2 regions of the Flavobacterium hauense genome follow, and region 1 is predicted to be linked to the other one. Evidence: riboswitches for the same ligand, from Rfam matches in the RefSeq annotation. Region 1 holds a riboswitch; the other holds the start of a gene.
The links. A riboswitch is a leader RNA that binds a small molecule or an ion and turns the genes downstream of it on or off. The one in region 1 is predicted to bind S-adenosylmethionine.

Region 1 (7,719 bases):
AAAAGAAAGACCCCACATTGTGGGGTCTTTTGTATTTAATAGCATAACAGATTAGATTCCGAAAGCAGCTTTTACTTTTTCTACATAGTCAAGTTTTTCCCATGTAAACAGCTCTACTGTTACTTCTTTTACATCACCGCTTGGCGACCTGAAGGTTTTGGTAACAGTTTCTGGCTTGCGGCCCATGTGTCCGTAGGCAGCAGTTTCGCTGTAAATAGGATTTCTAAGCTTCAGGCGCTGCTCAATAAAGTAAGGACGCATATCGAATAGCTCCTCTACTTTTTTAGCGATCTCGCCATCAGCAAGGTTTAGCTTAGATGTTCCGTAAGTATTGATGTAAATACCCATTGGTTTTGCAACACCGATAGCATAAGATACCTGTACAAGTATTTCATCTGCCACACCTGCAGCAACAAGGTTTTTAGCGATGTGACGTGTAGCATAGGCAGCACTGCGGTCTACTTTACTCGGGTCTTTTCCTGAGAAAGCACCACCACCGTGAGCTCCCTTACCACCGTAAGTATCTACAATGATCTTTCTTCCTGTAAGTCCGGTATCACCGTGAGGCCCACCGATAACAAATTTACCTGTAGGGTTTATGTGGTACTCGATCTTATCATTGAAAAGATGCGCATAGGCTGGGTTGTTTTTGATTACCCTTGGTATAAGTATCTCGATAATATCCTTCTTGATTTTGGCAAGCATGGCAGGCTCTTCAGCAAAGTCATCGTGCTGAGTAGAGATAACGATAGCATCAATACGCACAGGCTTATTGTTGTTGTCATACTCTAGCGTAACCTGGCTTTTAGCATCCGGGCGCAGGTAATCAATTTCTTTGTTTTCGCGACGTAGCTCAGCAAGCTCCTGAAGCAGTTTATGTGACAGGTTAAGTGCCAAAGGCATAAAGTCTTCGGTTTCGTTTGTAGCATAGCCAAACATCATACCCTGGTCGCCGGCGCCCTGCTCTTCTTTGCTGGCTCTGTCTACACCCTGGTTGATGTCCTGTGACTGCTCGTGGATAGCACTAAGCACGCCACAAGAGTTTGCTTCAAACATATATTCGCTCTTTGTATAGCCAATTTTACGGATAACATCGCGTGCTATCTGCTGTACATCAAGATATATTTTAGATTTTACTTCACCTGCAAGGATAACCTGTCCTGTAGTAACAAGAGTTTCGCAGGCAACTTTAGACTCGGGGTCGAAAGCTAAGAAGTTGTCAATTAGCGCATCTGAAATCTGGTCAGCAATTTTATCAGGATGCCCTTCGCTCACTGATTCTGACGTAAATAAATAAGCCATAGTATTCTCTATAATTTTAGTAGAGTAAAGAGATTGCGGTGGAGCTAAAAGGAGGGGATTCCTGCTTTAGCATTTTTTAATGAGGTCGCAATCAGTCAAATCTTTCCTCTCAATTTTTATGGGACAAAGGTATAAAACCTTATTGAAATAAAAAAAACAGATTCCGGATTTAATTTTTAAGGTATTATGTTGTTGGAGTAACATGAAGTGAGAAGCCCGAAACAGATGAAATGTTAAAATTTATAGCCGATCTGAAAAGTTTAAATATATAATATTTAATATACTGCCGGCGAAAACGTTATCTGTTAAATTTAAAATTTTGTTTGGTCACGTGAAAAATTGTGTCGAAGTTTGTGAAATCAAAACTGAATAAAAAATGAAATCAATTATTTGTCATACGTACTTCTGCATGTGGAATTGTTCCGCAGGGGTAGCTGTTGACTAATTTTAGATTTTAAAATTATATAACATCGAAGCCCCTGCACAACCGCAGGGGCTTTTTTATTTCAACATTTTTAAAAAATACAATGACAGCATCAAATCATATATTCAACCATTTTTACTGCACGTTTAATACATGCACATGGTGTATTATGCGACGATGTTGCCAAAAGAATATGACATAAATCTTAGTTTTCAAATTCAAGTGTCAGGTCCTTTTGGTTTTCCCAGCCAAAAGGGCCTTTTTTATTTTAATCATCTTTCAACAACCATAATTTTTTTACCCATGAATGCAAATATCATCAACGTTTTAGGTTACTCCGGTAACAACAGCCAGTTTGTCGTAAAGACATTAAACGCCAACCTTCGCATTAGCGAAAATGCTAAATATCCTGAATTAGAAGGGCCAAACCCTTACGAATATATACTCGCAGGCTTTGCAGGCTGCATCAACGCACTTGGCCAGCAGGTTGCTGCTGAACAGGGTATAACCCTGAAATCTTTACAGATCGAAATCACCGGAAACCTGAACCAGCCCAAGACTAATGGTAAAAGCAGACCGGGTTTCAATAACATTGAAATTACGCTAAAGCCTGCCGCAGCCACTACACTGGAAGCCCTGCAGGGCTGGCTGAAAGAAGTGCAGCGACGCAGCCCGGTCTATGACAACCTGGTGAACAATACCCCGGTTGATGTCACGCTGTTCAAGGAGTATTCGTATAATTAATTACAATATAATTCAGGCTAACCTGAATGTGAACCATAAGTTTTGTTATAAGTTGTTTTTTGTTTGTTTGTTAAGAACACGGCCTTTAGATGGGCTAAAGGCCGTTTCTTTTTTTAAAATTTAATCTCATGACCCAAAGAATAAACATAGTGCTTTTCGGAATCGGTAAGACCGGGAGTGCGCTCATCAATAAGGCGGTAAAAAGCCGCAAAGATTTAGTACTGGATGAACAGATAGACCTGAGGTTTCCTGTGATTACCAACTCAACAGTGGCTTTCTTTGAAAAAGAAGGTGCAAAATACTCATGGGAGGCCAATTTTATACAGTTTGGCGTGCCCTTTAAGCTGGATCACGTGGTTGATTATGTGCAGAATAATAAGCTGCATAATCTTGTAGCGGTAGATGCTACCGGCAGTGCCGAGTTTGTGAGGGAATATGCCGGATTGGTAAAAAGTGGCTTTAACGTGGTTTCTATTAATGAAGCAGTTATTGGCCTTCATCCTGATTTTGAAAAAGAGGTAACACGTACCGCTATAAACCGTGGACTCGATTATAATTTCATTGATCTGCCAAAAGGCAACGATAAGGCAGCTGCCAATGAGCTTTTTGAAGCCATACTGGCGATTGCCCAAAAAACAAAGGCTGTTGCATAAGGTAGCCTGTTAGGTTGGTTTGTTTGTTAAAAAGACAGGTTTGCAAGGCCTGTCTTTTTTATTTTGAGATGGAATAGATTACGTTATGCGGAAAACCCTCATCAACTTCGCCTTCATTCCAGATGAAGCCATTCTTTTTAAGCAGGTGTAATGAATTATTGTTTTCACGATGGGTGTAGGCTGTAATGGTTTTTAGCTTGAGTTCTGAGAAACCATATTCCATAATGCATTGCAATGCCTCACTCATATAGCCTTTGCCATGATAAGCGGGAGATAGTTCATAACCCGTTTCGGCAATTGTTCTATCTTCAGAGAAATTCCAAAGGCAGATGTGTCCGGTAAAAGCACCCGAATCTTTAAGTGTAATGGCCCAATTGATGCTCAGTCCTGTATCTACATTATTGTTTATGCGTTCGATCCATGCCTGTGCTTGGGCAATATCGGTGACTGGAGCCCTTGCAATGTATTTGTTTACAATCGGGCTGGAACGCTGCAGATATATGGCCTGATCATCATCCATTGATATTTTTCTAAGGATGAGTCTTTCGGTGGTTAGGATAGGGAAGGGATTGAAGCGAGATGCGTCCATTAGTAATAGGCAACTTAGTTCTTATTATTAACAACTTTAAAAACAAAAATCTTCGCTTTACTAGGCAAATAATCCAAAGGTGCTAAAAAAGAAGCAGCATTTTCATTGGCTACTGCTTCAAGTGTTTTATCAGCAGGCAGTTTTACAACTGCTTTAGCAATGTTTAGAGCCGTTGTCATTCCGTTAGCATTATCATTAAACGCCTGCTTGTCATGTTTCACGCCGTTTACATGCCAGGTGATACGGGCTGATTTTGTATTTACATGTTTTTGCCTGCCAATATGAAGCTGTAGTTGTCCGGCATCAGCATTTGATTTTTCAACCCTCTTCCAGTAATCCAGTATTTTACTGTCCTGCCATTTGCCTTCTTCTGTGTTTTCTATTTCGCTGTCATTTCCAATAACAATTATATGGAATTGGTTTCTGTCTTCGGCACGTGATTGATTTAAAAGGGATTTGAAATTTTTCATTGTGTAGTGTATAATTATCTGCACAGGCTGTATGCGTGCGCATTTGGTACAAGTGTACGAATTAAGTGCCACATCATCATCCTGATAAACAAAATTTGCAAACCACAAATTTATGTTGTTTCTTTGCACTGTTCTTTAACACACTGATATGTTATCACGAAAGGCAGAGGGAATAGACCCGATGAAGCCTTAGCAACCCTTTATTCTTTAAAGAAGGTGCTAAATTCTACCAAGCTACAGCGCGGATAGATAACTCAAGTAATATTGCTCCCGGCAATATTTCCACTCCCAATTTTGATGACATACTTTTTAATCGTTAGGTAATCCCTGACCAGATTTTTATTTTGTTATGTCAAAAATACAAGACGCCATAAATGAGAGGATACTCGTGCTCGACGGAGCCATGGGTACTATGTTGCAGCGCTATAATTTTTCGGAAGAAGATTTTCGTGGCGAACGTTTCGCAGCTTTTCCACACCCGCTTAAGGGTAATAATGATTTACTGTCGCTTACGCAACCTAAGGCCATTCGCGATGTGCATGCCCAATATTTTGCGGCAGGCGCCGATATCGTGGAAACCAATACTTTCTCAGGCACTACAATCGGTATGGCCGATTATCACATGGAAGATTTGGTGTATGAGCTCAATTATGAGTCGGCACGCATTGCCCGTCAGGTAGCCGATGAGTTTACCGCCAAAGAACCGAATAAGCCGCGTTTTGTGGCAGGCTCAATAGGCCCGACAAACCGTACTGCCAGTATGAGCCCCGATGTAAACGATCCGGGTTTCCGTGCCGTAACCTTTGATGATTTGCGGATTGCATATAAAGAACAGGTAAAGGCATTGATTGATGGTGGTTGCGACCTGTTATTGGTAGAAACCATTTTTGATACCCTGAATGCCAAAGCAGCTCTTTTTGCCATTGAAGAGGTGAAAGATGAGTTGGGAATTGAGATTCCTATCATGGTGAGCGGTACAATTACCGATGCTTCGGGACGTACGCTTTCGGGACAGACGGTAGAGGCTTTCCTTATATCCATATCGCATTTGCCATTGTTGAGTATTGGCTTTAACTGTGCCCTGGGTGCCGATCAGCTGAAGCCTTACCTGAAAAGGTTGGCTCATAATACATCGTTCAGCATTTCGGCGCACCCCAATGCGGGATTGCCCAATGCTTTTGGACAGTATGACCAGACGGCTGAAGAAATGCAGGTACTTATCAAGGAATATCTTGACGATAACCTTATAAATATTATTGGCGGATGCTGTGGCACCACGCCGGAACACATCAGATTGATTGCGGAAGTTTCCGCTCAGTATAAACCCCGAAAAAGTGAGATTGCTATATAAATGAAAGTGACTGAAAGATATCTTAAACTGTCGGGTTTAGAGCCACTTATTGTTACCCCCGAAAGTAATTTTGTAAATATTGGCGAACGTACGAATGTTACGGGATCGCGAAAATTCCTGCGCCTCATTAAAGAAGAAAAATATGAGGAAGCGCTCGATATTGCCCGTGCACAGGTAGAAGGCGGTGCACAGATCATCGACATTAACATGGATGAGGGGATGCTGGATGGAGTGCATGCAATGACCACTTTCCTGAATCTTATTGCTTCTGAGCCGGATATTGCCCGTGTACCTGTTATGATTGACAGCTCTAAATGGGAGATTATCGAGGCAGGGCTTAAAGTTACGCAGGGTAAAAGTATCGTAAACTCCATCAGCCTTAAAGAGGGTGAGGACTTGTTTATTGAACATGCCAGAAAGGTAAGACGTTATGGTGCTGCCGTAATTGTAATGGCTTTTGATGAGGTAGGACAGGCAGATACTTATGAAAGGCGAATCGAGATTTGTAAACGTTCGTATGATGTACTGGTCGATAAAGTAGGTTTTGCACCTGAGGATATCATTTTTGACCCGAATATATTTCCTGTGGCAACAGGTATGGAAGAGCACCGTAAAAATGCGCTCGACTTTTTCCTTGCTGCCAAATGGATTCGTGAAAACCTGCCGTATGCCCATGTGAGCGGGGGAGTGAGCAATGTGTCGTTCTCTTTTCGTGGTAATGATAAGGTAAGGGAAGCGATGCACTCGGCATTTTTGTACCACGCTATTTCGCATGGTATGGATATGGGTATTGTTAACCCTGAGATGCTCGAGATCTATGATGAGATTCCAAAAGACCTTTTGGAACATATTGAAGATGTATTGCTGGATCGTCGTGACGATGCTACCGAACGTCTTTTGGCATTTGCCGAAAATGTAACCGGCGACGTAAAGGTAAATGAGAAACAGGCTCAGGAATGGCGTTCGCTTCCAGTACAGGAAAGGCTGACTCATGCCCTTGTAAAAGGGATCGATGAGTTTATCGAAATTGACGTTGAAGAAGCCAGGCAACTGGCAGAGAAGCCTATTCAGGTTATCGAGATCAACCTGATGAATGGTATGAATGTGGTAGGTGACCTCTTTGGCAGCGGAAAGATGTTTCTGCCGCAGGTGGTGAAATCGGCACGTGTAATGAAAAAAGCGGTAGCCTATTTGCTACCTTTTATTGAAGAAGGTAAAGGTAAAGCCTCATCTGCCGGAAAAGTGCTGATGGCAACCGTGAAAGGAGACGTTCATGATATTGGTAAAAACATTGTTGCGGTGGTTTTAGGCTGTAACAATTTTGAGATAATAGATCTTGGTGTCATGGTGCCACCCGAAAGGATTATAGAGACTGCTGTTAAGGAACAGGTGGATATTATTGGCCTTAGCGGATTGATTACCCCTTCGCTTGACGAGATGGTGTACCTGGCCAAAGAAATGGATAAGCTGAATATCAGCATACCGATAATGATAGGTGGGGCAACGACTTCGCGTGCACATACTGCTGTTAAGATCGCCCCTGAATACCGCGAAACGGTAGTACATGTAAATGATGCTTCGCGTGCGGTGACAGTAGCCGGTAATTTATTGAATACGAATACTAAAAAAGAATATTCTAAATCCCTTCGAGAAGAGTATGATAAGCTTCGTGAAGGTTATCTGAACCGCTCTCGCGATAAGGATTTCCTGAGTATTGAAGATGCACGCCGCAACAAGCTGCAACTGGATTGGGATGCTTTTACTCCGGTTGCACCTAAGTTCATTGGTACAACCATAATTGAGCCACATCCGTCGGAGCTGGTAGATTTTATTGACTGGACGCCATTCTTCCAGACATGGGACCTGCACGGAAAATATCCTGCAATTCTCAACGATGAGGTTGTGGGCGAACAGGCAAAAGTATTATTTGCAGATGCGCAAAAGATGCTGAAACAAATAATTGGTGAAAACTGGTTCACAGCTAAGGGTATTTACGGGGTTTTCCCAGCACAGCAGGTAAACGATGACGATATTCAGCTGTACAATGCAGAAGGAAAACCGAATGTAAAGTTTCTTACGCTAAGGCAACAATCGCAAAAGACCAAAGGAGCACCTAATATTGCACTTTCGGATTTTATTGCACCAAAAGATACCGGAAAGACCGATTATATGGGAGCGTTTTGTGT
Region 2 (7,719 bases), on a different contig from region 1:
CACGCAAAAAATACCTCTTGAAACCGCGACATTGGCGCCACGGGTTATAAAAGCGGTTAGCCCATCCATATTTTCATAGGAATAGCTATAGCGGCCATCATCATAAGTAAAATAGCCCAATGATGTATTGATCACGTCTACACCAAGGCTGTCGGCGGCTTCGGCGGCTTCCACCCAATAGGACTCCTCAACAGGGTTTTCGTTTGTTGAATCTTCGGTCCTGAAAAGGTAGTAAAAAGCATCCGGAGCCGTACCCGTAAGCTGACCATCAACATAACCGGCCATCGTAGAGAGTACAAGCGTACCGTGGGCTCCCCCTGCGTAGAAATTATCTGAGCGGGCAACATAATCATAGCCACCTTTTATAAGTCCGTTATCACGCATTCGCTGAAAAGGCTGTGTGGTATCTACACCTGGGAAACCGGCATCGAGTATTGCAATGGTCATTCCTGTACCTGTGTAATTGGACTGGTGCAGCAAGTGCCCGTTTAGCATTTGTATCTGATTGGCAGAAGTGCCATAATTGAAATCGATTTGCGTCTCAAGTGTTTTATTTACAGCGACAGTTTGTTGCTCCATATTTACTCTCGATGAGCTATTAAGCGACTTGTCGGCATAATCTATACGCGCAACAAATTCAAAGTTCTTCAGCAGTTCCAAATCTTCAGCTAAACCACGCACATGAAGAGCATTGAGCCATTTAGACTTTGCCATTACAGTAACTCCGCCTGATGCCCTAATAGCATCTACATATTCAGCATAGAGCGGCACATCTTTGTCATCAAGTGGAATGTTTTGCCTGGTGCGCCTGTCCAGTGCTTTTTGGGAAAGCATCGCTGTAGGATTGGCGAGATAATATGCGGTATCAGGCTTGTCTTTGAAGTACACCCATGCATCTTCCTGCGCGAAGCACAAAGCAGCCGTAAATAACAGCACTAACAACAGCATCATCTTTTTCATCACTGTTCGATTTTCTGCCCAAATTTAGTTTTGAGGAATGGCTTTATTATCGCATTTCCATAAATAAAATTCCAGATCATACATTCAGAGAAATGATAAGATCGTCAAATTCTTTAACAAGTATGCGATCAAGAGTGTTAACATAAAAATGTTTCGACTCTTCAAAGTTAAGGTATGGAAGCTGTGCTACTATGCTTTGTACTTCAGGCTTATTCATTAAATGGGGCAATTTCATATCAAATATACAAAAGAACGGACTAAACAAAGGCGATGAATACAGCAAAACACTATTTTTGTGTACCAAAAACAAATACAATGCTCTTTTTACTACTCAGCATATTATGCAGCGTGACAGTAGGGATTATCTTTAAAAAAGCAAGACGTTATGATATTTGCCTGACACAGGTGATCATGTGGAATTACGTTTTTGCCTTACTGTTCTGCTATCTTTTCTTCAGTCCCGATTTAAATGCCATAGATGCAACGGCTCCCTGGAGTATCTATTTACCGCTAATGCTCCTGCTGCCATCCATATTTATGTTCCTCGCAATATCGATAAACCGGATGGGAATTGTTAAGACTGATGCCGCACAGCGACTTTCCCTCTTTATCCCGATACTTGCCGCATGGTTCATTTTCAGGGAAGATTTTAATTTACTGAAACTTATCGGGCTTGGCGTAGGATTTCCTGCAATTCTGCTGATCCTTTCAAAAAAAGATGAGAATACAAATAAAGACTGGCTCTACCCTGCAATCGTACTGATAGGTTTTGGAATAATAGATATCCTTTTTAAACAGATAGCCATTCATACTTCTCTACCCTATACAACTTCACTTTTTGTTGTTTTTTGCGGCTCGTTAATCGTAATTACAATTGTTGCATTGTATGAAATGCTATTCAAAAAGCAAAAAATTGATATCATAAACTTTGCTTTCGGATCGCTGGTAGGTATATTCAACTTTGGAAATATTTTATTTTACCTGATGGCGCATCAGGAATTTTCAGAAAATCCATCGACCGTTTTTGCCGCCATGAACATGGGTGTAATTGTCGTTGGAAGCCTTGCCGGAATATTCATTTTTAGAGAAAAACTCTCAAAAGTGAATTTTTCAGGTCTGTTTTTGGCATTGATAGCGATTGTTATCATTACACTTTCGCAGATTTATAAATAAAAAACAGGCAACTAAATCGTTTTAAATCAATGAAATAAAAAATAATTTAAAATTTATTTGGTTTTTATATTTTTTGTAGCCTACATTTGCAGCAAGTTCTTTAAAAAATTATTCTTATCCAGAAAGACCGAGGGAATTGACCCTATGACGTCTTGGCAACCTGTCCGCATTTGAGCGAATAAGGTGCCACATTCAACCCCTGCTTTGCAGCGGAAAGATAAGCTTAGAAATTGTACATAATACCATAAAATATTATATGCTCTTCTGACTTATCGGGGGAGCATTTTTTTTTGCTCTTTCGATACCTGGTTTTAGGATGTTTTTTACTGACATAAAAAATTTACAAACTAAAATTAGAAATAACAATGAAAGAGCAAACAAGAATTTTACACAGCATTCCGGTAGATCCATTAACAGGTTCAATCTCTACGCCAATTTACCAAACATCAACATTCGTTCAGGAAGCTCCGGGCGTTCACAAAGGTTATGACTACGCAAGAAGCAACAATCCTACCCGTAAAGTACTTGAAGATACTATTGCCAAACTTGAGAACGGAACAAACGGTTATGCATTTGCAAGCGGACTTGCAGCTATAGACGCTGTTATCAAACTTCTTGAAGCAGGCGACGAAGTTATTGCTGTAGACGATATCTATGGAGGCGCTTTCAGGTTGTTTACCCATATTTACCAAAAATTTGGTATCAGCATTAAATATGTTGATACTACAAATGCCGAAAACGTAGCAGCTGCCGTTACCGATAAGACAAAACTTATCTGGATCGAGTCGCCTACAAACCCAACCCTGAAAATATCTGACATCAGAGCAATCGCGGCTATCGCAAAAGCGAATAATGTATTGCTTTGCGTAGACAATACTTTTGCATCTCCTGCTGCACAAAAACCTATCGATCTTGGTGCTGACATCGTAGTACACAGTGCTACAAAATATCTTGCAGGACACAGTGACCTTATTGCCGGACTTGTAGTTACCGCTACTCAGGAACTTGGAGATAAGATCAAATTCATCCAGAATGCATCCGGAGCAATATTAGGGCCGTTCGATAGCTGGTTGACTATCCGTGGTATTGAGACGTTAACGCTACGTATCAAACAGCATGCTGAGAACGCACAGAAAATCGCTGAATTCCTTCTGGAAGAAAAGCTTATCAAAAACGTTTACTACCCTGGGCTTCCATCACACCATAACCACGAGATTGCGAAAAGCCAGCAAAAATACTTTGGCGGTGTAATTGCTTTCGACCTTGTGATTGACGATAAAGAAATTGCTTCAGCAATTGTCAGCAATACAAAACTATTCAAGCTTGCTGAAAGCTTAGGCGGCGTGAAGAGCCTTTGTTGCCTGCCATGTGAAATGACCCATAAATCTATTCCGGCAGAGAAACGTTACAGCTCTGGTGTAACTGACAGCCTTATCCGCCTTTCTGTAGGTCTTGAAGATGCCGATGATCTTATCGACGACCTAAAACAAGCGTTGGAATTAGCTGTAAAACAAAGTACTAACAAAAGCGCAACTGCCGCTGTTTAAGGAATTAAATTTATGTCAAGAAAAACTTTAAATATAGGCCTTTACGGTTTTGGATGCGTGGGTTTTGGATTATACGAAGTATTGCAAAAAACTCCCGGCTTAAAAGCCAATATTAAGAACATTTGTGTTAAAGATAAGAACAAGCCAAGAGAAATTGGCCTTGAGAACTTTACCTTCGATAAGAACGATATCCTTAACGACGAGGAGATCAATGTAGTTGTAGAACTTATTGATGATGCCGACGCAGCTTTTGAGATCGTTTCGGAAGCATTAAAAAGAGGCAAAGCAGTAGTTTCGGCCAATAAAAAAATGATTGCCGAACATTTTACCGAACTGCTTGAACTTCAAGAGAAATACAATGTGCCATTGCTTTATGAAGCAGCAGCATGTGCAAGTATTCCAATCATTAGAAATCTTGAAGAGTATTACGATAATGACCTTCTGGAATCTATTGAAGGTATTGTAAACGGCTCAACAAATTACATACTAACAAAAACCTTTGCCGAGAACCTGTCGTATGATGATGCCCTGAAACAGGCACAGGATCTGGGCTTTGCGGAAAGCAACCCTATCCTTGACACCGGCGGTTTTGATGCTAAATACAAGCTATTGATACTATTGGCGCATTCATTTGGCTACATCGCAAAACCATCAGACCTTTTCAACATCGGTATTGACGGAATCGGTACGCTGGAACTTAAATATGCCAAGGAAAAGGGATTAAAGATAAAACTGATTGCACAGGCTTTTAAAGGCAGCAACGGAGAACTATCTGCCTTTGTAATTCCAAAATTTGTATCGCCTGAAGATCGTCTTTATAATGTTGATGATGTATTCAATGGCGTACTGACTAAGACCAGCTTTGCCGATACACAGTTCTTTGTAGGTCGTGGCGCGGGTGCACATCCAACGGCTTCGGCTGTATTATCAGATATCTCGGCACTAAGCTATGATTACAGGTATGAGTACAAAAAAATAAACCAAAAAGAAAACCTTATTCTATCTGATGACGTAAATCTAAGGGTATTATTAAGGCATAAAAAAGAAGATGCTGAAACGTTCAAAAAACAATTCTTAAGCATCGAAGAAGCGTATACCAATAATGAATCGGGTTACATTACAGGAATTATATCCCTAAAAAACCTGAAAGACATACAGGCAGGCAATACCGGTGACCGATCGTTTATATTACAAAACGTTGTTACCGAAAAAGAAGCCGCTGTACAACAAGTTGAGATTGCCGTATAAATATAAACTACTATTGTCCCCAAAAAATGCTATGAATGACAAACCCCAAAGATTCTCTTTGGGGTTTTGTTTTTTGGATAAAATCTAAAGAGGTTTATTTTTTATACTCTTTCACTCCGGCTTTAACCTCTACAGCGATATCATTCTGTGGTGGTGGTATTGGGCATGAATAAGTATGGTTATATGCACAATACGGATTATAAGCCGTATTGAAATCAATTTGAATTGTTTCACCTTCAGGCTGCTGCAAATCGATGTACCTGCCTCCTGCATAGCTCCCGTTACCCGATGTATAATCTGTAAACGGAAGGAATAAGTGCTTCTTGTATTCTTCCCTTTTTACAAGATCGATATTTTGGAAAACATCCAGTTTGCATTCCTTTCCCTGAAGTAGAAAATACACCTCGCCAAATTTTACATACATCGGCTTGCGATCGGTAGTCGTTGGCATGGCAAAAGGTTTTTCATTGGGGGTACTTACAAATTTAGCCGTTATGCAATAGGCCATATCTACAGGATAAAAATCCAATGATTTGAATTTTTTCAGATCCTTTTTGGTAAGCGGCGATTCAGCCGAATCGGCATATTCTTTATTCAGCTGCTGCTGATATGCCAGGGAATTATCTTTAGAGCATTCCTGTGAACATGCAGAAGAAACTGAAAGAATTGTTATTGCAGTAATTAAGCTTAAATAGTATCTTTTCATGATATTGATAAATGGATCTGAAGTCAGTCAACACAAAAATAGCATTATAAATTAAAGATTTATACATCATTTTGCCACGAGCATATCATTAACATTTGTAAATTTGTTGGAAACCGATCCTTTCTCATGCTTCAGCAAGCTTTTACCCGCTACATCAATAACTTTCGTGGTTTTTCACGGGAGGTATGGATTCTTGCCATTATAACTTTCATCAACCGTGCAGGCACAATGGTGTTCCCTTTTCTGTCAAAGTACCTTAAAGAAGACCTGCATTTTTCGTATAGCCAGGTGGGATGGATCATGGTTTGCTTTGGCACCGGCTCCATGCTGGGTTCATGGATAGGAGGTAAACTATCAGATAAGATAGGATTTTATAAAGTGATGGTATTCAGCATGATTGCAAGTGGATCATCATTCTTTATTATACAGTACATAACCACGTTTCCGGGCTTGTGTATTGCCATGTTCAGTATTATGGTAATAGCTGATATGTTCCGCCCTGCCATGTTTGTATCTTTAGGTACCTACTCTAAACCAGAGAACCGAACACGTGCATTTACCCTTGTCCGCCTTGCTATAAATTTTGGATTTATGGCGGGTCCTGCATTGGGCGGACTCATAATATTAGGTATAGGGTACAAAGGTTTGTTTTGGGCCGATGGCGCATCATGCATAATTTCCATACTTATCTTTATGTTTTTGGTTAAAGAAAAAGAAAGAGTAAGACCGGAATTGCTTCCTGTAGAAGATATGCAAAACACGCGAACTATAGCTAATGACAAACTCTACTGGGTTTTCTTATTTTGCAGTTTTGTTACGGCTACGGTATTTTTTCAGCTTTTCTCTACCCTCCCGCTCTATCACAGGGAACAGTATGGCTTAAGTGAATTTCATACCGGTTTATTGATGTCATTTAATGGACTACTGGTTTTACTATGCGAAATGCCAATTGTAGGCTATGTGGAGCGCAAGGGAATCCAGAAGATAAAAGTAGTAGCATTAGGTGCCTTTTTTATGGGGCTTAGCTTCTTCGCGCTTTTGTTTGAGGGTTGGGTAGGCACTCTTGTTATCAGCATGATCATTATTTCTTATGCTGAGATGTTCAATTTTCCATTCTCCAATGGGTTTGCCATGAACCGTGCTCCACGCGGTCGCGAAGGGCAATACATGGCCTACTATACGATGATGTTTAGCCTGGCTCATATTGTAAGTGGAAAAACCGGGTTATCAATAATTGAATACTACAAACCCAATGGATACACAGCTAACTGGATCTTTATGGGAAGCCTTGCACTACTTGCAACATGCTCATTATTATTTCTTCATAAAAAGCTCCTGAAAGAGAATACATAAAACTTTTTCTTAAGCATCTCACAATAAAAAAACTAACATTTTAGTTATATAACTACAAAAATAGTTGTGTAACTAAAAAAATAGTTTTAAGTTTGGATTACTAAACAAGATGTGATGCAAAAGTTAACCAACAAAGAAGAGGAGATCATGCATATATTATGGAAGCTTGAAAAAGCTTTTGTAAAAGATGTGCTAACAGAAATTGAGGATGATAAGCCTCATTACAACACACTTTCTACAATTATACGCAACCTTGAAGAGAAAGGCTACGTAAGCCACAATGCTTATGGAAACACCCATCAGTACTTTCCCGTTGTAACCAAGGAAGAATACAGAAAAGGTTTTATGAACAATGCGATTGAGAGTTACTTTAATAACTCATACAAGAGCATGATCTCCTTTTTTGCCAAAGAGGAGAAGATTAGCGCTACCGAGCTTCGTGAAATCCTGGACATGATTGAAAAAAAGGAATGATATGGAAAGCCTGATTATATACATCGCTAAAGCTTCAGGACTGCTCGCGGTCTTTTTTATCGCTTACCATATCCTGTTAAGGAAAGAAACCTTCTTTAGCTCAAACCGTGGATTTCTTATTGCCGGACTATTCACCTCTACCCTGCTTCCATTAGCAGAGTACACTAAAACTGTATTAATCGAACCGGTACAGCAGGCATATCAACAGCCCATCTCTGCCGAACAACTACAGCAACTTATTATGATGCAAAAGTTCGT

Region 2: it holds a riboswitch for S-adenosylmethionine, as region 1 does, so the genes downstream of both, ACX0HA_RS09125 (trans-sulfuration enzyme family protein) here and ACX0HA_RS05980 (homocysteine S-methyltransferase family protein) in region 1, are expected to answer to the same signal.

The regions. Positions count from the first base shown of each region.
Region 1 covers NZ_JBTKVX010000006.1:157,639-165,357, reverse strand. Annotated here, with positions in the region: gene metK (methionine adenosyltransferase) at 52-1,302, opposite strand; gene ACX0HA_RS06000 (OsmC family protein) at 2,030-2,470, shown strand; gene ACX0HA_RS05995 (hypothetical protein) at 2,599-3,123, shown strand; gene ACX0HA_RS05990 (GNAT family N-acetyltransferase) at 3,182-3,712, opposite strand; gene ACX0HA_RS05985 (DUF6367 family protein) at 3,727-4,182, opposite strand; SAM riboswitch class I at 4,331-4,438, shown strand; gene ACX0HA_RS05980 (homocysteine S-methyltransferase family protein) at 4,532-5,533, shown strand; gene metH (methionine synthase) at 5,534-7,719, shown strand, end outside.
Region 2 covers NZ_JBTKVX010000010.1:80,967-88,685, reverse strand. Annotated here, with positions in the region: gene ACX0HA_RS09140 (S8 family serine peptidase) at 1-960, opposite strand, end outside; gene ACX0HA_RS09135 (hypothetical protein) at 1,037-1,177, opposite strand; gene ACX0HA_RS09130 (EamA family transporter) at 1,276-2,133, shown strand; SAM riboswitch class I at 2,245-2,357, shown strand; gene ACX0HA_RS09125 (trans-sulfuration enzyme family protein) at 2,499-3,680, shown strand; gene ACX0HA_RS09120 (homoserine dehydrogenase) at 3,693-4,928, shown strand; gene ACX0HA_RS09115 (DUF1684 domain-containing protein) at 5,023-5,634, opposite strand; gene ACX0HA_RS09110 (MDR family MFS transporter) at 5,761-6,987, shown strand; gene ACX0HA_RS09105 (BlaI/MecI/CopY family transcriptional regulator) at 7,102-7,461, shown strand; gene ACX0HA_RS09100 (M56 family metallopeptidase) at 7,463-7,719, shown strand, end outside.